Regions from separate parts of the Psychrobacter sp. CX14 genome, predicted to be linked through region 2. Evidence: predicted binding sites of a transcription regulator. Region 2 holds the regulator's gene; each other region holds the start of a gene.

Region 1 (5,931 bases), 1.1 Mb from region 2:
GGAAATAATAATGCGATCGTAATTGGCATTTTTTATATCCTCTAAGCTGACCTCATTGTTACGCTTGACCGTTACTTGAGCCGCACTGTTTTGTGCCAATTCTGTCTGTAATATTTCGCCCACATATTGATATAAATTAAAGGTAAATGAGTCGTAGTTGTCTATGATAAGTACATTCATGGGTAGTCCTTGAAGATTTAGCTGTGTCTTTTTTTAACACTAAGATTTGGGTTGATTGAGAGTCAGGTTAGCTATTTGAACCCTCTTTATTGATAAAACTATCTAGTACCACTTTCATCGCAGATAATTTGCGCTGAATCTCCAAATACTCATCTTCAGGGTTTGAGTCATAGACGTTACCCCCGCAAGTTTGCGCATATGCCGTTTCGCCATTGATAAATAGACTGCGAATAGGAATTGCAAAAATACAGTCACCATTGAAATTAAATGAACCAAGCGCACCGCCGTAAGCACCGCGGCCATCGGGTTCTAATTCGTTAATAATTTTAATCGCTTCAATCTTTGGCGCACCTGATAACGTGCCAGCAGGAAAGTTGCTTGCCAATGCAGTAAACATATCCTCGTCTGGATGCAAAATACCCACAATCTCAGAGGAGATGTGTTGTACGTGTGAATAGCGTTTGATATCCATCAAGTTGCGGACTTTTACGGTACCAAAACGTGCCACTCGGCCAATGTCATTGCGGTGTAAATCAACCAGCATGTTGTGCTCGGCAATCTCTTTGGCATCGTTTAGTAGGGCACGAGCAAGTTGACGGTCTTCCACCTCATCTTTGCCACGCTTGGCGGTACCTGCCAGCGGGTAGGTTTCCATCTCACCTTGACGTAAGCGGAATAATAACTCAGGTGAGGCACCGATAATGCGCTGCTCGCCAAATTTCATAAAGTACATGTGCGGTGACGGATTCACCTGACGCAGCTTTTCATAGATAGGAATATGATCGCCGCTGATTTTATAGTTAGACTTAAACCCCACCTCGCACTGGAAGATACGCCCTGAGATAATATCTTCTTTAACCTGCATAACCGCTTTGGCATGCTGCTCGCGGCTCATTCCATCGCCTAAGAACTCAATATCCGGGTCAGTGTAGGCTGGCACCTCTTGTTGTAATAGCGCCTGAACCTTCTCAACACGGTTGTCTTGTTGCTCGGTTGGATAATAGAAATAGAAGATTTCACCGGTCATCTTATCGAGCGTCAGCCCATCTAAATAGACACCAAACTTAAAAGCTTCAAAATGCTCACTGGCTTTGGCATTCAAGCTTGGCTCAAAAAAGTTAACGCTGTCATAACCAAGATAACCAACGAGCCCGCCAGTCTGCTCACGGGCGATAACATGCTGCGGGGTAATGGTGCGTAGTAGTTGATACGGATTTTCGGTTGTAAAGTCAGTTACCTCACCGTTTTTATTATCAGTAATACGTAGGGTGTTACGATCAGGAGCGGCTACCGTCATTATTGGCGAGAAGCCAATCGCATGATGACGTGCCATATGACCTTCTGCGCCCAAAGACTCAAGCAAATAACAGGTATCAAACTCGGCTTCAATACGCTTAAACAGCTCAAAGAAGTCAATATCTTGGGTAAGCTTGATACGTATGGGTTTACTTGGAATATTAATAGGATGTGGCTGATTAGAAGTCGCTGTACTCATAAAGAATGTCCAAAATAGTGGCTAAAGTATTTAAATTTAAGGGTTAACCTATTAATTGTTATTAGGTACCTTTTGCATCGGGTTTGCTCTGTCGGTGCGTGGTCAATAATTTATAAATAGCATTATTATCTTGCTGCTGTAAGGCTTTAGCGCCTCGTGATACGGTAGCAATACCAACTCCTAATTGCTGCGAGATAGCGCGCTGGGTGATGCCTTGCTCTAATAAATCAAAGATACGAATACGATTGGCAATGTCTTGTTGCTCTTTGTCCGTCAGTAGCGCAGACAATACCGCATCAATCTCCTCATCTTGTGTAAGCTGAGATAAATGGGTCAGTAGGCTTTGATACGCTAAATTATGGGTTGTCATAATAAATCACTGTCTGTTAAATTTAATCAAAGATAGATATCTCTCGTCGTTATGTTTCAGTATTCTAGTACAGTAGTACGATAATGTAAACCTTAAATATCATAAATAGTTGATATATAGATGGGATATAGGCGCCATAAAAAAGGCAACCGTATTGGCTGCCTTAATGTTACTAATCTGTCTATACAGAGCAGGTAGCCTATCTACTTATTTTACGCAGCTTGAATCGAAGTCTTCATTGATTAAGATAGTGCGGCTGATACGACCTTGCTCATCTTTTTCATAATCGATAATAACCGGACGCCCTAAATCAGGGTCACAATTGGCTACCAAGATTTTTGGCGTCACATAGCGCATGCTGACGATATGAGCATCGTCAGGGATGCTAGCAGCGTTTTTAAACCAGTTTTTGTTTAAGCTATCAAAAGATTCGCCATAGAAGTCATCTCCATAGGCGAATAACTCATTACTTTGTGCCAAAAAGCAGCGGTTTGTTTGATCCAATGACGATAACGGCTTAGGAGTGCGCTCATATAGATTGACCCACGTATTGTCTAAACCATATTTCTGGCCTTGTGCGGTAAGCTTGGTTAAATCGCAGCTGCCAGCCTGAAATGCAGCACTGATGTCTTTAATTTCTGCAGCACTAAACGCTTTCGGCTTACTTGGTGCGACTTTTATTGTGGTGGATGAGGTAGAGGCGGGCGTGTTAATAGCGCCTTCAGATGGGGTGTTTGGCGTGGTGGCGCAGCCTGTCATTGCCAATAATAGCGGAGCATAACTGAGATAGTGCAAAGCATTAGGATAGTTCATGGATGATTCTCAACAACAGATTTAAACAGATACAGTCTGCGAACGACTAGACAATAAAATGGCATAATTATACTCAATAGCAGACTTTTTTGTGATTTATTAAAGGCGCTTTGGTTATAAAGCTTCTATATTTACATGTTATGATGAATTTTTGTTGCCTTTTATATTTATATTAATGAGTTGTCTTATGAAAAAGCAGGTTCTCGTTTCCGCTCTTACATGTTTATGCGCTTCACTTACCCATGCTGAGCCCAATTTATATGGCCGAATTTTTATGATTGGGGATTATAGCGACAATGAATTTGACAGTAATAATGACCGTCAATTAGGTAATGTACGCGGTGATGTCGACGAAGATAACTTTGAAATCAGCTCACATAAATCGGTTATTGGCTTAGAGGGCTCTGAACCAATGACTGCGACAACCGATGTGGTGTATAAGCTTGAGTATCAAGTCGATGTGGATGGTGACAGTGATACACTAGAGCATCGCACCACCTATCTGGGTTTAAGTAATAAAAACTATGGTGATGTCTTGGTGGGCCGTTATTTCTCGCCAGTGGATCAGATTAATAATGTAAGTGTAACCCAAGGTTATTGGGATAATCTAGGTACTACTGCATTACCGAGTGATAGTCGCCGGGTTGAAGCGCTGAATATGATAGATGCACCGCCTCGTGTGTCAAACTCAGTGACGTGGATGTCGCCTGAGTATGACAATCTACCGCTTAAATTTGTGGCTATGTATGTAGCCAATGAGACCTTCGATGACGAAGGCGGTGATGAGGGTTACGGGGGTGCGATTACCTTTGATCAAGGTAAAGGATTAACGGCCAGTATCGGTTATGATAAAGATATTGAGCTTGCCGGAGACTTGGTACGCGGCACGGTCACTTATGACTTGAGTAAAGTGACAAAGTTGCCAGTGACTTTGGGCGCTTTATATCAGCAAGCAGATTATGATAACCACTCGAAAAAAGAGAAGGGCTATGTGCTAAGCGCTAATATGGATGTCGATCGCTTCTCGCGACCGGCGACCGTCTATGTACAATACAACAACAGCTCAAACTTAGATGGTGTGGATAATGCCGACTCTGAGCAGGTTGTAGTCGGTGGTACTTACAATATCCGCAAAAATATCGTTGCTCACGCTTATGCCGGTTACAACAGCGCTGATGATGTGACAGGCGTGGTAGATATCACTCAAGATGCCAATGGTAATGAGCGGTTTATAACTGCCAACGGTGATACAGAGGTGCTAGCCATTGGCGCTGGCTTGCAGTACTTTTTCTAAAAGCAGCACACAGTATAAGTAATATAAAATAAGCAATATAATATAGGCACTTAGAACTCTAAGTGCCTATATTATTGTCAATCAGACTCATTCAATACATATTACACATGACCAAAGGGGGTTAATGCCTCTTGTCTGTCTTCAAAAGTCGCCGGATCATCGTAAGGATCGGCAGGCTCAGGCTCTTTAAACGGTGGCTCAGAAGATTCAATAGAGGGATCCTTCAGCACATACGCCCATGCCTGTTTGCGACCATTTTGGTCATATTCCCAGTAAACGCCTTGTACTTCTGGCTCAAACCCTGGCAGTGAGTTAACCCCTTCCTCGAGCGCCAAGAAGTAATCCAGAACGGCGCCGTCCCAAACCTCCCCAGGTACAATACAGTAAACGCCTGGCGGATAGGGAAGCGCACCTTCCATCGCAATACGGCCCTTAATTCTTGCTAATGGCACCAACTCGATATCATTACGGATAAAGGCATTATGTGCATCAAAGGCACGCATTGCAAACTTAGGACGGTGCTCACGTTTGAACATCTGCTGCTGCAATAGGTTTAGCTTATGTTTGGCATAAAAATCATGCAGACGCTGACACAGCTCATTGATACCTAAGCTGCGATATTGCGGATACGCTTTAGCCAATGACGGCAATACTTCACTCACTGGGCTATTTGACTTAATATGTGCCTCAAAACGCACAATACGTGCTACCAGATGTTGGAACTTCGCTAAAGTCTCAGCAGGGGTTAACAAGAATAAGATAGAGTTTAAATCCGCTTTCTCAGGAATGACCGAGCTTTCACGTAGATAATGCGCCAGTAATGGGGCTGGCACGCCGGTTTCTTCATATTCGCCAGTATCCATATTGATACCCGGTGTGGTCAATAACAGCTTACATGGGTCGATAAAGTACTGTTTGTCAGAATACTGTTCGAAATCATGCCAGCGATCACCTTCTTTAAATTCAAAGAAACGGATGTCATTGGCGATTTGCTCAGTTTCATAGTCCTGCCATAGCTTGCCATCAATTGTTGGCGGTACAAAAGGTTTTATCATGGTGCAAGTATCAAGCAGCATTTTACGTGCTTCAATACCACCGACAACGCACTCATGCCACATACGTTGACCAGCCTTGCCCTCATGCATTTTGGCATTAACATCTAATGAAGCAAACAGCGGATAAAAGGGGCTGGTTGAGACATGCATCATAAATGAATTGTTAAAGCGCTTATGGTTTACATAACGTGCCTGTCCACTGATATGGTTGTCTTTTTTGTGAATTTGCGACGCTTGTGAGAAGCCTGCTTGCTGCTTATGCACCGATTGTGTGACGATAATACCCGGATCTTCTGGGGTTAACTCAAGTAATAAGGGGGAGCAATCACGCATCATTGGAATAAACTGCTCATAACCTACCCAAGCACTGTCAAATAGGATGTAATCACATAAATGACCAATCTTATCGACCACTTGGCGCGCGTTATAAATAGTACCATCATAGGTACCAAGCTGAATCACCGCCAAACGAAATGGACGCTTCGCATCAGCACGCTCAGGTGCTACCTCTTTAATACGCTCGCGAATCTCTGCCTCATCGAAGCAGTGTGAGGCAATACCACCAATCAAACCATACGCATTGCGGTCAGTCTCAAGATAGACAGCGGTGCCGCCACTCATCGACAGTGCACTTTGATAAACAGACTTATGATTATTACGATCAAATAATACCAAATCGCCATGAGCAACCAATGCCCCAATGGCGATTTTGTTCGATGACGAT
Region 2 (5,931 bases):
TTTTTATGCTAAAAATAAAGAGGTGTAATGGACAAAATTCAGGCTAAAAACGAGCGGTTAGTCTCTAATGGACAAAATTCAGGCTAACCTGCAGAGTATGTCATTAAAAAGTTGTTAATAAACTTAAGCTTACGTTGTTTATTGAGCCCATTATGACTGCTTAATTGGCGTTTTAACTCGCTAAACAAACCTTCTAGAGAATTAGTTGTATTTGGAATGTTTAAGTCATCTAATTCTCTATAAGTGAATAACCAATCACTATTTACTCGCAAGCTTCTATAGGCACTTCTAAGACGCTTATGGGTGTACCAAGTCTTACCAGTATCTATATTGGTACTACGTTCATTTAAGTAGTCCTCATGAGTTAAATACCATCTATCCAAGTCCTGAATGAACGTTGTCTTATCATAATCCTTTATATTTAAAGCTAGCTGTCTAAGTGCAATACTTGCGATATTTTGAGGCCTACGAGTTAAGTATCGAGTGATGATCTGTAGCTGATGAAACTGGCACATTTGTATCGGTATATCTTTAAACAAAGCATTAAGACCTCGTCTTCCATCGCAAGTAATGCTAGTGATATCAATGCCTTGTGATTTTATATGCTCTATTCCCAGTTTATACAGAGCGTTGGTCTCATAGTGAATAATACGGTGGTGTAATACCGCTTTGCTTGTATAGTCGAGAAATACCATTAAGCCAAATGTTCTACCAAAGTAGGTCGTGTCCATCACTATGTTGGCACGAGTAGGTAGCTTATTAAGTGACTTTATCTCAATAGTATCTAGTCGCCTTTGTATGGTCTTTATGCTACAGCCATACTTATGAGCAAGTTGTTTATAAGTCTGTTTACCTTGAGTATATTCTTGCCACAAAGTTGTATTATTGAGCCGCCTGCCACCTAAAAACTGCCGATTACAAACAAGGCATTTGTACTGCTGTTTCCCTGATTTATAACCATTCTTTTTCGTGTGTTTTTCACCACAAAAAGGGCAGTTTTTTGATTCATGGCTTTCAATCCTTGCAAATACTTATAGTATATAGCTTTAAAGGGGGTCTCAGCCTGAATTTTGTCCATTACACCAATAAAGACTAAGCAGTACAAAGATCAGAATATATAAAGATTAAGACTTATTCTCTAATTTAGCATTACTACGATAAATGCGTCGTTTGGGGAAGAAAACATTAAAGGTCGAGCCTTTGCCTTCGGTTGATTCGATGGTCAGCTTCGCCTCATGCTGATACAGTACATGCTTGACGATGGCCAGTCCTAAACCGGTTCCCCCAGTCGCACGAGAGCGCCCACTGTCGACACGGTAGAAGCGTTCGGTTAACCGATCGATGTGCTCCTCAGCTATACCAATACCATTATCATATACTGAGAATAAACAGCCGCCTTTTACATCTTGCCATGAAATACTAACCTCACCACCTTTAGGTGTGTATTTAATAGCATTGGTAACCAGATTTAATAAGGCACTGTTTAGATATATCTCAGAGCCAAAGACATCTCGCTGCGAATCAATATGCAAATCAATAACATGACCATACTCTTTGTTATATGCCTGAGCATCATCAAAAATACTGGTCAATAATCTTGGCATATCAATACGTTCTTCTTTAATACGCTCTTCATTCTCAAGACGAGACAGCAGAAGCAGATCATTAATAATATGATTCATCCGTCCTGTTTGCTGCATCATTAAATTAAAACCACGGCGCCATTTAGGGTCTAAATCGGGCTGATCTGAGAAGGTCTCGATATAACCCATGAGTACTGTCAGAGGTGTGCGCAGCTCATGCGACACATTACCCACGAAGTCTTTGCGCATCTGTTCAAGATGCTGTAGACGGGTGACATCATAAATAATCAGCAGCTTTTCAGTACCAAAGTGAGTTACCTCACATTGCAAAAACCGCTCATAATTACGCCATGAGCGTAGACGCACTCCCTCATTAGGCGAGCTTGCAGTCACGTAATATTCTTGGAATTGCGGCACATCGATTAAATCTAAAATACTACGACCCTGATCTTCTGAGCGCAAATCTAATAAGGTCTCTGCTGCTTGGTTCCACCACTCAAGACCATCATTTTCATCCAGTAAAATAACCGCATCTTGTAGCGCCAATAATGAGCTGCGTATCTTCTTAATCAGCCCCATCATTTTCTGATGCGTCATTTGCTCTTGCTTTTTACTCTCATATAGCTGATTGGCCATAAAGGTCAAGCTACCTGAGAAATCAGGGGGCGGCAAGGTTAACGAGCGACTCATCCAATTATAAAACTGCTGTACCGCATACAGTCGCCAAACGTAATACAGCACTAGCCCGACAACGATACCCCACGGCAGCGAGCCCATATAAACGCCTAATGCTGCACCGCCAACTATTAAAGTAATAAGCCATTTAAAATCTGACCAAAATAAAGTTGTGCCATGTTTGACACTGTCTTCATGTCTTTTTTGGCTGGCTGCCCTATTTTCTTTGGGCATTAAACTGGGCGCGTTCGTAGTGCCCTCCTCAGATGACTGTTCTTCTATCACAGGCGGCTCAGCCAGATTAATACTGCTGTCATTTTCTATATCATTAATCTGCTTTTTGGGGTCTTTCGACGGTGTCATGACACTCTCAAATGTATAGTTTCTAATCAGACACTACTTTAATACGGTCATGATAGGTTATCAACAATTTGGGTAATAAATGATTAGCCATGTATTTGCGTCGAGAAGCGATAGCCGGTGCCGCGTACAGTTTGGATAAAACCTGCATAATTATACGGCTCTAACACTTTACGCAGCCGGCGGATATGCACGTCAATAGTACGGTCTTCCACATACACATTACCGCCCCACACTTGGTCCAATAACTGTGTGCGAGTATAAGCACGTTCTGGGTGACTCATAAAGAAAGCCAACAAACGGTATTCTGTCGGACCAATCTCCACAGGTATACCGTCCGCTGAAAGACGTTGGCTCACTGGATCAAGACTTAGGCCTTCAGCTTCAATCGGCTTCTCTCCTGACAGTGCGCTACTACGGCGTAGAACTGCTTTAATGCGCGAGACCAATTCACGGGTTGAAAACGGCTTAGTGATATAGTCATCTGCACCAGCATCAAGGCCTTGCACCTTATTGTCTTCTTCACCTCTGGCAGTGAGCATAATGATAGGAATTTCAGACAACAACTCATCTTTTTTTAGACGGCGGCATAAGTCGATACCAGACTGATTACCCGGTAACATCCAATCTAACAAAATCATAGCCGGTCTGTGGTCAACCACATGATTGTGCGCCTCGTTGACATCTTCGGCTTGCAAGCATTCATAACCAGCCATCTCAAGCGTGGTCACAATCATCTCGCGTATGGCAGGCTCATCTTCTACAACTAATATGGTTTCCGTATTCATCTGATTACTGTCCTATAATTTCACGTACTGCTTTTCAGCAATAATATATGCGTCATTACCTATAAATATGACCGTTATATTACAACGTACAATTATGACAGCTAGATGACAAATAGTGAATATTATAGTCTAAAGCGTAACCAGTCCCTATTAACAAGCAAGGGCTTGTACTTGTTAGCAGTCTCATAGCTTCATTTCATCTAAGCTACTTAGCCTATTTTGATAATCTAATTAATTTCTAAAATAAAGTTTAATGGCCCATCATTATCGGCTTTGACCAGCATATTGGCACCGAACTCCCCTGAGGCCACGTTATCGTATTGCGCCTTTGCATAGTCGATCAATTGCTCAAACAGCTCATTTGCTTGAGCCGGTGGCATCGCACCGCCAAAGTCTGGACGACGCCCTTTGTCCGTTTTTGCCATTAGTGTAAATTGGGATACCAACAGTAAGCCGCCTTGTACTTGCTGAATATTCTTATCAAGTTTGCCCACCTCATTATCAAAGATACGGTACGTGAGGATCTTATCGATTATTTTTTGCGCACTTTGCAAATTATCCTCAGGACCAATGCCAATATAAGCCAAAATACCGTGCTCAATCTCGCCGACTATCTGGCTGTCTACTGTCACGCTGGCTTGTGTTACTCGTTGAATCAAAGCTTTCATATTTATTTATTCCTAAACCGGCGGTCATTTTTCTAAACTTATGTTCTATCTAAACGTGCTTATTGGCCATTATGATAAACTAGCCTTATCACTAATTTCTTATAACAACTATATCTTACATTTAACGTTTAGCTTACATTTAAAATTAGGTTCGTATTTCGTTAAAGACTACTTTATTATTTAAATCAGTCAATAAAACACACTACTTTCCTCATCATTATCGGTATTTATTATGAAAAACATGATTAAAGATTCCATAAAAAAGCAAACTCAAAAAGTATTAACCCGTGACGGACTGTTTACCACGCTACAACATATCGTACCCCAGCAAAAATTAAGCGAAACAGCAGGTAAATTGGCGTCCAGTAAAAACCCTGTGGTTAAACGAGCCTTTGTGCATGGTTTCGCCAAAGCTTATGGCATTACACTAGATGAATACGCTCGCAAAAACTTAACTGATTTTAGCAGCTTTAATGACTTTTTTACCCGAGAGCTTGATGACAATGCGCGTCCGATTGATGATAGCGCACACGGCATCGTCTCGCCAGCCGACGGTATGATTTCGCAAATTGGTGCTATTGAGCACGGTCAACTACTGCAAGCCAAAGGACGTGATTATTCGGTCAGTCACCTACTTGCTGATACTGAAAATAAAGAAAGCAGCTATTACAATGAGGGCAGCTTTGCTACCGTCTATCTGGCACCAAGCAACTATCATAGAGTACACATGCCCTTTAATGGTACGCTGATTGAAACCCGCTATGTACCAGGTACTTTGTTCTCAGTGAATAATGTTACCGCGGCCAATGTACCTGATTTATTTGCGCGTAATGAGCGTTTGGTGTGTGTTTTTGATACCGAATACGGCAAAGCCTGTGTGGTACTGGTCGGTGCGATGATTGTTGCCGGTATCGAAACCGTCGCCACTGGCAAAATTGAGCGCAGCGATAGCATTCAGACCCAAACCCATAATATCAGCTTGAAAAAAGGTGATGAATTAGGACGCTTCTATCTGGGATCTACCGCCATTGTGGTCCTACCAAAATCTGCTGGTGTTCAGTGGTCACAAGACATGCAGCATGGTTCTGTGGTCAAAATGGGCGAGCTTTTAGGTGTATCAAACCCTTAATAGGATACCCTTCATCCAAAATCTACACTTTCTACGCCAGCCTTACATATCAGAGCGGTATCCTGTTTTATATTTTATAAGACAGGATATCTGATGATGTCGCAAAAAAAGACCAGCTTACTAAAAACCGTATTTTTAATCGTATTTGCGCTTGCTGTGATTGTCATCATAGCTGATCCTCATAATGACTCTGATGAGATGCAAGAGTATTACGACCAACTCTCTCGCCAAAGTGGCTCACACGACACCTACTTCCCGCCCTCTCCATTGACCCTAGAGCAAGCAAATATAGATAGAGTCTATGTCGATAAGTCATCACAAAAACTATATCTGTTGCAAGATAATAAAGCGATTAAAAGCTATCACATTGCGCTCGGTGATGCACCAAAAGGTCATAAGCAGCAAGAAGGCGATGAGCGTACACCAGAGGGTGAGTATATTTTAGATTATAAAAATGAGAACTCGATTGCCTATCGCTCTATCCATGTCAGCTATCCCAATGAAGCAGACATTGCCAGTGCAGAGGCACGTGGCCTCTCACCTGGCGGTGCAATCATGATTCATGGTCAGATGAATGGTTACGGGCACTTAGCTGATGTGGTGCAAAAGCGCAATTGGACAGACGGCTGTATGGCGGTGACCAATGAAGAAATGGACGAAATCATGAGTGCGGTTAAAGTAGGCACACCCATTGAAATTGTTTGGTAAGCTTTCGTTTTGAATAAAAA
Region 3 (5,931 bases), 750 kb from region 2:
CGTATTTATTTTATTTATAGCTAGTTTTCAATTGATTTAGTTAAATAAAAAATTAAATTTGTGAAATAAATTTAATCATAAGCTGTTTTATTTATGGTTTCAATTTTAACAATATGGACCTGTTAAATAACCATAGTAGAATCAGTTAAAGGCAACTGTGATTGTAGCAATAGTTATTTTGTGCTGTAAAGTCGCAGGTCATAAAAATAGGATTGATAAACAAAATTAGGCTCATTGCTGTTAAAGGCGTATAAATAGTTATGCTTCTTAAACACCTTAAAGGGGCATAATTTGTTACCATAGAACCATTATTTTTATCGGCTTATTCGGTGTTCCTGATATGTTGTCATGTCTTTGTTAATACTGATTGAGTCAGGCTACTCTCCTCTTCTAGTTTAATGACTTATGCCTATTGAGCCATTAAGCCTCTATATAAGATATACGCCTGCTAAGGATTTTTATGGATAATCTCATCAATACCTTGTCTGCCAAACCCACGATTCAAAACCGCAGTGCCCTTGCTGTTGATAAGCCTCAAGTGATTCGAGTGGCCTTTTTTATCTCAGATGGTACAGCGATTACCGCAGAAACTTTGGGCCGATCAATTCTAAGTCAATTTGCAAGCGTGCCGTTTGAAACCCGTGTTATTCCTTATGTAGATAGCATTGAGATGGCACAGGCAGCCGTTGCGCATATTAACAAGGCCTATCAAGAAACCGGTATACTACCGCTGGTCTTCGATACTATTGTTGATTCAGAAATTCGCGAAGTGATTAATTCTGCTCAGGCCTGTAATTTGGATATGTATGAGGGGTTAATTGGGCGTATTACAGATGAGATTGGGGTAGAGCCGGATGGTCATTCAGGGCATGCCCATGATGATGTGGATTCTGAAACCTATAAATCACGTATTGATGCTGTGCATTTTGCGTTAGACAACGACGATGGGGCGCGTACCCGTCATTATGATATGGCAGATATTATCCTAATTGGTGTATCACGTTCAGGTAAAACGCCAACGTCTTTATATTTAGCGCTGCAATTTGGTATTCGAGCGGCCAACTACCCACTAACCGAAGATGATTTGTTTGATAATCAGTTACCAAAAGCACTACAGCCTCACCGCGGTAAGCTATTTGGCTTAATAATTGATACTGAGCGTTTGCAAAAGATTCGTCAAGAACGCCGAGCCGGTAGTCGCTATGCCAGTTATAAGCAGTGCGAAGAAGAGCAGCGTGCGATTCAGGCAATTTATATGACCCAAAGTATTCCAAGCCTCAATGTCTCAGAGATGTCAGTTGAAGAGATTGCAACTCGTATTTTACAAATTACTGGCCTAAAACGCCGTATTGGTTAAACCCTTAATAAAAGATTATTTGTGGTCATAGTGAGGCATTGTAACGTGTAATATACGTTATAAGTGGCCGCTTACGCTGACCTAGAAGCACAAAATTGATATAATGTCACAAACCCTATTTATAACAATAAGAGGATGGTATGTCTAAAAAACAGAAAGGCGACGAAACCAACGATATCAAAAGTGGTGACAAAAAAGAGGATAGCGAAGTGTCTAATCAAGACAGTGGTAGCGCGCCAAGTACAACGCCAGAGGCGACCAAAGCAAAAGTCGGTAGTAAAGGTTCTTTAGGCGATAATCTATTTCATCCTAATCTTATTAGTCCGCTTGATAACGATCGTATTCGTATCAATTCAGGTTTTACACGCGATTCTGAACGCATCAAAAACGACAAGCATGACTTTGAATATGATGCGGTCGTGATTGGTGCCGGTCCTGCCGGTGAAGCCGCAGCGATGAAGCTTGCTAAATCTGGTAAAAAAGTGGTTGTGGTTGATCCGCGTACCCAAGTCGGTGGTAACTCGGCGCATGTGGGTACCATTCCAAGTAAAGCACTGCGTCAGTCGGTATTCAACTTAATTAACTATCGCCGTGACCCTTTATTTTCACAAGGTCTTGATTATTACCAAGTACCGCTGAATAAAGTATTGACCAAAGCCCGTAAAGTGGTGCGTAGTCAAGTTGAAACCCATACCCGTTTTTATGAGCGTAACCAAATCGAAGTGCGTCACGGTTGGGCAAGCTTCGTCGACAAACACACGCTTAATATTGAATTGGGCGATGGGATGGGCTACGAGACAATCACTTTTAATAAGGCGATTATCACCGTTGGTAGCCGCCCATATCACCCAGACTTATTAGACTTTGATCACCCACGGGTGTTTGATTCTGACAAAATCCTTCAGATGGATTATGTGGTCAAAAAAATCATCATCTATGGTGCTGGCGTGATTGGCTGTGAATATGCATCAATCTTCACCGGTCTTGGCTACAAAGTTGATCTGATTAACAACCATGATGAGCTCTTAAGCTATCTGGACAAAGAGATTAGTGATGCTCTAGCGCACGACTTTAGACAGTTTGGTGTGTTGGTTCGTCATAATGAAGAAATCGAGAAGCTAGAGACTTTTGATGATTATGTGGTTCTACATTTAAAGAGCGGTAAACGCATCAAATCAGACGCTATTCTTTGGTCAAACGGCCGTTCAGGTAATACAGAAAGCTTGAACTTAGATGCCATTGGTCTAAAAGCCAATAACCGTGGTCAGTTAAAAGTTGATGATACTTATCGTACAGAAGTTGATAATATTTATGCTGCTGGTGATGTGATTGGCTGGCCATCGCTTGCATCTGCTGCTTATGACCAAGGCCGCTGTGCCGCTGCCTTTATGGTAGGCGATGAAGATGCTGAACCGGTATCTAGCGTACCAACTGGTATTTATACCATTCCTGAAATCTCTAGTATTGGCAAGACTGAGCAAGAGTTAACCGATGAGAAAGTACCTTATGAAGTTGGTCAGGCATTCTTTAAGCATCTAGCGCGTGCTCAAATTATCGGTGAGCGTACTGGGGTATTAAAAATATTATTCCACCGTGAGACGTTAGAAATTCTAGGTATCCATTGTTATGGTAACCATGCGTCAGAGATTATTCATATTGGACAAGCGGTTATGAAGTCTAATAACACGTTGGAATACTTTGTAAATACTACCTTTAACTACCCAACGATGGCAGAAGCTTACCGTGTAGCAGCTCTTAATGGATTAAACCGAGTGTTCTAAGGCTATTGAACCAAAAAAGTATTATTCAATAAGTAATTTAATAAGATTTCTTTAATAAGGACCGCAACTATGCGGTCCTTTTTTATTGTCGTAAACTATCATTCAAAAGATTTAATAAATCATACGCTCTCTCATCTGTATTACTGCCTCATAGCCTTAAAAACCCTATCTCGAAACTATCAACATTTATTAAGAAGTTAAACTATCAAATGTCATTAAAACTTAATAAGACTTTGACATAGTGAGGCGTATTAAATCGAGTCAGTAATTCAACACAAATAATAAAAACTAGAATTGGGGAAATATATGAAAGCCGATGCTAAGGACAATGAGATTGTAGAGGTAGGCTCACCTAAGGTTAATATCATATTCGCTTTATTATTGACGGTAACCACAGCCTACTTTATCTGGTGGGGATTAGAGTATACCAATAATTATCCTGTCATATTTATAACCGCCACTTTGTTTGGCGTATTTATGGCATTCAATATCGGTGGTAACGATGTTGCAAACTCTTTTGGTACATCGGTAGGTGCGGGTACATTAACCATACCACAAGCACTAGGGGTGGCAGCCGTTTTTGAGGTCAGTGGTGCAGTCATTGCAGGTGGTGAGGTTACGGATACCATTCGTAAAGGGATTGTTGATCTCAATGGGTTGACCATTGAGCCTATGCAGTTTGTTTTTTTGATGATGTCAGCGTTATTGGCGGCCGCAATTTGGTTATTAATTGCGACTAGGAAAGGTTGGCCAGTGTCTACCACACATGCCATTATTGGTGGCTTAGTGGGTGCTTCCATGGTACTCGGATTTACCTTAGCTGGGTTCAATGGGTCTGTTCAAACCGTAAAATGGGATAAAATTGGGCTTATTGCCGTGTCATGGGTGTTGTCACCTTTGCTAGGTGGGGCAGTGTCCTATGCTTTATTTTATCAGATCAAAAAATATATTCTAAGCTATAACGATTCTGCGGCAGAAGTTTTAAAGCGGTTGCATGAAAAAAAGCAGTTAGTGAAACAACAGGATAAAACCGCCTTTGAAAACTTAACTGAAATGCAAAAACTGGCGTACACCAGCTCTCTTGCGCGCGATGCGCAAGCCTATCAAGAGGAAAATATTAGTGAAGAAGATTTAGAGTCTGACTACTATAAAAAGATTTATCAAATTGAGCGTGAGCGCTATGAAGTAGACGCGTTCAAGGCATTACAAACATGGGTGCCATTAGTTGCGGCATTTGGGGGAGCAATTATTAGCTCAATGCTCTTATTTAAAGGACTTAAAAACCTACATTTAGGCCTCACTACTTTAAATAACTTTTTGATTATGGGTATGGTTGCTGCCATTATTTGGATGGCAGTATTCATCTATGCCAAGTCTCTTGAGAATAATAATAAAAATTTGCCTAAAGCGACGTTCATTTTGTTTAGCTGGATGCAGGTGTTTACAGCGGCTGGATTTGCCTTTAGTCATGGGTCAAACGATATTGCTAATGCTATCGGTCCTTTTGCTGCTATTATAGATGTCCTAAAAACGGGAGCAATGAATCAACAGGCGGCAGTGCCAACTTTGGCGATGATAACATTTGGTGTGGCTTTAATAGTAGGGCTTTGGTTCATCGGTAAAGAGGTGATTCAAACGGTCGGTACCAATTTAACAAAAATGCATCCAGCTTCGGGCTTTTCAGCTGAGTTATCAGCCGCAGCGGTAGTAATGGGTGCGTCACTATTGGGCTTACCGGTTTCAAGCACCCATATTTTAGTTGGGGCTGTACTGGGTATTGGTCTTGTCAATCACAATGCAAACTGGGGTCTAATGCGTCCTATCGCTATGGCATGGGTGTTGACCTTACCCGTAGCCGCGGTCATAGCCAGTGTCGCCTTCTTACTACTCAATATATTATTTTAATTAAATTGGGGCGTAATGGGTTGTTTTACTGATAATGATTTACCTATAGTACGTCAGTTGGATTATAAATATTTAACAAGTTCAAACGATACTTAAATGAGATGACGTTTTAATTTACTCTATAATGTATCTTAGAAGACTGCTAGTGAGCAGTCTTTTTTTTAGACTATTATAAAAAAACTCATTTACGATGATTTGACTAAACAACCTAACAAGCTAGCAACTATACAATTTGGCAACCTAATAACTTGGCACTTAAAAACTTGCAAGTTTGAATAGGCTAGTGTTGAATAACGGAAGAAGAAGCTCAACTACTCCTATTTCATGACACAAGTTTAACGTCTCTAAAAGCGTGAATGATATACAAATAAGGATTTAACAATGACAACACAAACTTATGATGAAAATAATGTATTTGCTAAAATGCTAAAAGGCGATATTCCTTGCCATAAGGTATATGAAGATGATAAAACCCTCGCCTTTATGGATATTATGCCTCAGGCTAAAGGTCATGTATTGGTGATTCCAAAACAACAAGCGGTGGATTTAAGTCAATTAGAGCCTGAATATGCCAGTGCTGTATTAATGACTGCAAAAAAAGTCATGCAAGCTCAGCGTCAAGTGTTTAATCGAGAAGGCATTGTACAGATGCAATTAAATGGCGCAGAAGCTGGTCAAACCGTCTTTCATTACCACGTGCACCTGATTCCATCGAGTATTCATGAGCTTGGTAAACACGCAAACGGTCAAGCAGATATGGCTGAACTTGCTAAACAAGCTGAGCAGCTATCAGCAGCAATCGCTAACGACTAGTTTTTAATGCCAGTTTACCAAATAGAAAAAACCTTAGCTAAAACAACAATAGAATAAAGGGGATTTACGCCCCTT
Region 4 (5,931 bases), 290 kb from region 2:
TCAAGCTGTAGATCCATGTTCTCTTTAATACGGTTCATGGCAACATGACCTGGACCTTCAATCATAACTTGTACATCATGTTCCCAAGCCACTTGAGTCAGCTCGCCTAAAGTACGCAGTTCACCAAATTGAGCTTCATCGTTGGCATCTTGCAAACAGCCCGGACGCAAACCATCGCCTAAACTAAAAGCCACGTCATACTGCTTCATGATTTCGCAGATTTCTTCAAAGTGGGTATATAAAAAGCTTTCTTTATGATGCGCTAAACACCACTGGGCCATGATAGAGCCGCCACGAGAGACGATACCGGTCAGACGTTTAGCAGTTAATGGCACATAGCGCAGTAGTACGCCAGCATGAATAGTAAAGTAGTCCACGCCTTGTTCAGCTTGTTCAATTAAGGTATCGCGGAATATCTCCCAAGTTAAGTCTTCTGCTACGCCATCGACTTTTTCTAGTGCTTGATAGATAGGCACGGTACCGATTGGCACTGGCGAGTTACGGATAATCCATTCACGGGTTTCGTGGATATTCTTACCAGTTGATAAGTCCATGATGGTGTCCGCACCCCAACGGGTAGCCCACGTCATCTTCGACACCTCTTCATCAATGCTTGAGCCCAGTGCTGAATTACCGATATTGGCGTTAATTTTCACTAGGAAATTACGACCGATAATCATTGGCTCAGATTCAGGGTGGTTGATGTTGTTTGGAATAATGGCTCGGCCGGCGGCTACTTCATCACGCACAAATTCAGGGGTGATAATTTTTGGGGTATTGGCACCGAAGCTTTCGCCAGCATGTTGACGCATATCGGTCCGTTCATGCTGCTTTTGAGTCTCACGAATGGCGATATATTCCATTTCAGGAGTAATAATACCTTGGCGTGCATAATGCATTTGGGTAACGTTCTTACCTGCTTTGGCACGACGTGGCTTATCGATATGAGCAAAGCGAATGTTAGCAGTTTTGATGTCACGCGCACGCTCATTACCGTAGTTGCTTGATAGGCCGTCTAGAATTTCAGTATCACCACGTTCTTCAATCCACTTTTCACGCAGCTTTGGCAAGCCTTTAGTCAAATCGATATTAACATTGGGGTCGGTATACACGCCCGAGGTGTCATAGACATAAAAAGGCGGGTTCTTTTCGCCATTTTCGAGACCAAAACCGCCAGTTGGAGTATCGGTTAGAGTAATTTCACGCATCGGCACTTGGATATCAGGACGTGAGCCTTCGATATATACTTTGCGTGAGGCGGGCAGGCTGCGCGTTAAGTCGCGGGCTTCTTCGTCAAAGCGCTCGTCTTTGGCGTTGCGGTGAGCGGGAGTTTTGATACTATTTTCTGCATTACTCATGGGAATTTCCTTATTTTTTGCTAATGGCAATTGCCACGTTGGCTTCTAGAATAAAAGGCTAAAAACCGGAGGTAAAAATAAAGACTCGGTAAGTGCAGATTTTGTCGTTTTGACAGTACCCTATTTGTTTATAAATAAACCCTGTATCAGCAGACGGTAACTTGAGAATATCTCTTTAAATATTATGCGCTTATATATTGATAAATAAGCATGCGAATTTTAAAGGATTAACATAAGCGTGAGTCTGGCTCGTCATGATAATGAGCAGGTCTTTATAAAGGATAGGGGAGTTGCAATGACTTTCCTACGGCGGTATTAACCGCATCAGGTTCAACGGGTGATGTCTCAGCAAACGCTTTGTCCAATAATAGTAACTAAACTATTAGCGAACAGATGGCCTGCACCCCGAGTCTTAATGATTTTGATAATACAGATATCTTATCAAACTTTGAGTCCAATAACAGTCTTCAATTGCATTTAAATCTTATATGCCATTTCCTTTATAACACAAAAAAAGCCAATGGATTAATCCATTGGCTTTTTGCACATAATAATGTCAGTAAGACTTACTGTTTACGGTACTTGCCGTCGCCTCTACTCAGTACTTCGACGTCCACTTTACATAAGTTGCAGTTTAGCGACTGGTTTGCTTTTTTAGATAAATCAATAATACGACCTGGGGTGAATGGACCACGGTCAGTAATTTTAACCACAACCGATTTGTTGTTCTTAAGATTGGTTACTTTTACTTTAGAACCGAAAGGCAGTGATTTATGAGCGGCTGTCATGGCGTACATATTATAAATGGCGCCTGATGCCGTTCTTTTACCATGGAACCCTGGACCATACCACGAGGCGAGGCCAGCGTTGGCAGGTACTGTTAATAACATAGTTAACAGCAGAGCAAATGGCATAAAAAGTTTTTTCATAGGTTGTACCTGTTTTTTCATTAATGGTTGGGACACATTGTTACAATAGAATCTTGGCGTTACCGTTAATCTTAGGCTGTTAGTCCTAAGTATTACTCTATTAAGAGCCCTGACGGGTAGCAAAATTAAATTGTCTGCACCAAAACATTGAATGCGTAGTGTACAGGACTACGGTTTAGTTTACCTTGCTAATAGGTAAAGTCAATGTAAAGAATACTTAATGGTGAGATAGATAGCTCTGTGGGAGTCGTGTTAAAGCATACGCAATGTAAGTTTTTAAAAAGATTGCTTTCTAAAAGTTACTATTTTTTACAATAAATAATTATTTCATCAAACTGTCATATTTAGAGGGCAAAATGTGCTCAATCCGATAGAGGAGCTGATAAAAGGATTCATCATTATGTGGCAACTCTATTTTTACCTACCTATATAAAAATATTTATCAATGACTCTTTAGGAGAGAATATGCGTTATTCACTATTGGCCGTAGCAGTAGCAAGTGTTTTAAGTTTAGCCGCTTGTGACAAGAAAACGGACGACACCGCTACAAATGGTGAGACAGCCACCACTACTGAAGGCACAACCGCTTCTGAATCAACCAATTCAACTGCTGGTAGTGCTGATAGCTACACAGACATTGAAGGCGTTGAAATGAACATCAGTGGTGCCGGTGCATCTTTCCCAGCACCTATCTATCAAAAATGGTCTGCTGACTTCCAAAACGCTACCAAAGGTCAAGTCAACTATAACTCTATCGGTTCTTCAGGTGGCGTTAAGCAGATTAAAGCAAACACAGTTGATTTCGGTGCATCAGATAAGCCGCTTAAGCCAGAAGAGCTAGCAGAAGCCGGTCTTATCCAGTTCCCAACCGTTATCGGCGGCGTTGTACCTATCGTTAATATCGAAGGTATTGAGCCTGGTGAATTGGTATTAAGCGGCGAAGTATTGGCTGATATCTACCTAGGTAAAATCACTAAGTGGAACGATCCAGCAATCACTGCATTAAACGAAGGCGTTGAGCTTCCTGATGCCAACATCACTACGGTTCACCGTTCTGACGGTTCTGGTACTACGTTCAACTTCACTTATTATCTAAATGAAGTATCAAGCGACTGGGCTAACATCGGCGTTGATAAAAGCGTTGAATGGCCAACTGACCAAACCGGTACTGGCGTTGGTGGTAAAGGTAACGAAGGCGTTGCTGGTATGGTAACTCAAGCACCTAACTCAATCGGTTATGTTGAGTATGCTTACGCTAAGCAGAACAACATGTCTCATACCGCTATGATTAACGCTGCGGGTAACAAAGTTGAGCCATCTGCTGAATCATTCGCCGCCTCTGGTAACGTTGATTGGTCAAAAGCGGAAGGCTTCTACAAAGTTATCGCAAACTCAGATACTGCCGATGCATGGCCTATCGCTGCAGCAACCTTCATCTTAGTACACAAACAGCCTAAGAACCCTGAAAAAGTTGCTGGTGTATTGAACTTCTTTAACTGGGCATATAACGAAGGTGATCAAGCGGCATTAGACCTTGATTATGTTCCATTCCCAGACGAAGCTGTCGCTCTATTCAAAGAAGAGTGGAAGCAAGTAGTTGGTGCTGACGGTCAGCCAGTATATACCCCTAAATAATATTCGTTAACTTGTCACTGTTAATGAATGTTAAACAATTGGCAAGTAAATGACAATTCATTTACTTGCCTTTTACTAATTATATTTCGATTTATAAATTTTAAGAAAGTTAAATTTCTACTCATGTTGGGGTAACCATGTCTGACTTACAGGCTCAGCTAGCAAAGCAGCGAAGAAACGACGTCATTTTTGTCAATATGACCAAGTTCTTTGCGTTATTAGTATTGGTTTCTTTAGGCGGAATCATGCTGTCGCTAATTATCGGAGCATGGCCAAGCATTAAAGAATTTGGTTTTGGTTTTTATACCAGTTCAAATTGGAGTACCGTTAATGATGAGTACGGTGCTTTAGCCCCGATTTACGGCACCATTGTGACGTCTATTATCGCTATTCTGATTGCCGTTCCGGTTAGCTTTGGTATTGCAATCTTCTTAACAGAGCTTTGCCCTAAGACGTTACGGCGTCCATTGGGTATGGCCATTGAATTATTAGCGGGTATTCCGTCTATTATTTATGGTATGTGGGGCTTTTTCATATTAGCGCCTTTATTTGCCAAATATGTTCAACCTTTCATTATTGATAACTTTGGTCCGATACCGGTTATTGGTAGCTTTTTTGGCGGACCGCCGCTGGGGATCGGTGTTTTCACTGCCTCGTTAATCTTAGCCATTATGATCATTCCTTTTATTGCTGCCACCATGCGAGATGTGTTCTCGGTGGTTCCAGAGTTATTAAAAGAATCGGCTTATGGCGCAGGGGCGACTACTTGGGAAGTCATGTATAAGATTATCCTACCTTATACCAAAGCGGGTGTTGTTGGTGGTGTGATTCTTGGTCTTGGCCGTGCACTGGGTGAAACCATGGCGGTAACTTTCTTAGTCGGTAACACTTATAACATTAATTCAAATTTATTCGGCTCAGGTGTGACTATTACCTCGTCAATTGCCAATGAATTTGCGGAAGCCTCTAGTGAAATGCACGTCGCCACCTTATTACATCTAGGCTTAATTCTATTTGTTATAACTTTTGTTGTTTTATCCATATCTAAAATCATGTTGTCACGTATTGATAAGAGAGCTGGTAACTAATTTTAGGCAGCTATTTTTAGACGACTTAATCATAGATATGTAAGGTATTTGGCAGGAAAAATATTATGACAATGAATTCAAGTGTAACATCAGCCTCTAGTAGCCCAAGCAGTTTTGAGCAGCGCATGAATAAGTCACTGTACTCAAAGCGTAAGTTCTATAACGTACTGGGTCTTATCTTTGCCGTATTGGCTATGAGTTTTGGTTTATTTTGGCTGGGCTGGATCTTATTTGATCTACTGCGTAAAGGGATGGAGGCGATGCTTACCATGCCTATCTTTACCGTCGATACGCCGCCGCCTAATACCATGGGTGGTTTGCGAAATGCGATTGTGGGTTCGATCATGATTGCAGGTAGCGGTCTGTTGATAGGCGCACCTATCGGACTCATGGCTGGCGTTTATTTAGCAGAGTTCTCTCAAGGCTCATGGCTTGGTAAAGCAACACGTTTCTTAAATGACATTTTGTTATCAGCGCCCTCTATTGTTATTGGTCTATTTGTGTTTACATTAATGGTAAACAACCGCAGCTTCTCAGGTTGGGCAGGCGCTATTGCACTGGCACTGATTATTATCCCAGTTGTGGTACGTAGCACCGAAACCATGTTGAACTTAGTACCTAACCAATTGCGCGAAGCCTCTTATGCGCTAGGCGCACCGAAGTGGAAAGTAGTGACTTCAGTAACAATGAGTGCCGCAAAATCAGGTTTGATTACCGGTGTTCTTTTAGGCTTTGCCCGTATTACCGGTGAGACCGCACCATTACTATTTACGGCACTAAATAACCGATTCTTTAGTTGGGACATGGGCAGTGCTATGGCCAACTTACCAATGACCATTTACCAATTTGCTGCAGCACCAGATGACACACAGAATATGATTGCATGGGGTGGTGCTTTGTTAGTTACCTTCTCTGTATTAG

What was found. The regulator PhoB, encoded in region 2, activates phosphate uptake and scavenging genes when phosphate is short. The targets are predictions, from matches to a motif close to TGTCATNAANCTGTCATAA.
Region 1: a site for PhoB is predicted at 2,907-2,925, ahead of AC2SLO_RS07655 (porin). Genes of this name have one in related genera too.
Region 3: a site for PhoB is predicted at 3,349-3,367, ahead of AC2SLO_RS06295 (inorganic phosphate transporter). Genes of this name have one in related genera too.
Region 4: a site for PhoB is predicted at 2,613-2,631, ahead of pstS (phosphate ABC transporter substrate-binding protein PstS). Genes of this name have one in related genera too.

What each region holds. Positions count from the first base shown of each region.
Region 1 is NZ_CM183187.1:1,893,263-1,899,193, reverse strand. Features, by position in the region: gene AC2SLO_RS07675 (anthranilate synthase component II) at 1-180, opposite strand, end outside; gene AC2SLO_RS07670 (anthranilate synthase component I family protein) at 248-1,675, opposite strand; gene AC2SLO_RS07665 (Trp family transcriptional regulator) at 1,737-2,045, opposite strand; gene AC2SLO_RS07660 (hypothetical protein) at 2,253-2,858, opposite strand; gene AC2SLO_RS07655 (porin) at 3,034-4,152, shown strand; gene AC2SLO_RS07650 (ornithine decarboxylase) at 4,254-5,931, opposite strand, start outside.
Region 2 is NZ_CM183187.1:778,615-784,545, reverse strand. Features, by position in the region: gene AC2SLO_RS03345 (IS256 family transposase, variant Zn-binding type) at 84-1,019, opposite strand; gene phoR (phosphate regulon sensor histidine kinase PhoR) at 1,125-2,621, opposite strand; gene phoB (phosphate regulon transcriptional regulator PhoB) at 2,705-3,406, opposite strand; gene dtd (D-aminoacyl-tRNA deacylase) at 3,634-4,074, opposite strand; gene asd (archaetidylserine decarboxylase) at 4,316-5,203, shown strand; gene AC2SLO_RS03320 (L,D-transpeptidase family protein) at 5,297-5,911, shown strand.
Region 3 is NZ_CM183187.1:1,525,101-1,531,031, forward strand. Features, by position in the region: gene ppsR (posphoenolpyruvate synthetase regulatory kinase/phosphorylase PpsR) at 461-1,357, shown strand; gene sthA (Si-specific NAD(P)(+) transhydrogenase) at 1,498-3,138, shown strand; gene AC2SLO_RS06295 (inorganic phosphate transporter) at 3,445-5,043, shown strand; gene AC2SLO_RS06300 (HIT family protein) at 5,425-5,856, shown strand.
Region 4 is NZ_CM183187.1:485,138-491,068, forward strand. Features, by position in the region: gene thiC (phosphomethylpyrimidine synthase ThiC) at 1-1,358, opposite strand, end outside; TPP riboswitch at 1,643-1,776, opposite strand; gene AC2SLO_RS02095 (septal ring lytic transglycosylase RlpA family protein) at 1,925-2,287, opposite strand; gene pstS (phosphate ABC transporter substrate-binding protein PstS) at 2,753-3,922, shown strand; gene pstC (phosphate ABC transporter permease subunit PstC) at 4,060-5,010, shown strand; gene pstA (phosphate ABC transporter permease PstA) at 5,082-5,931, shown strand, end outside.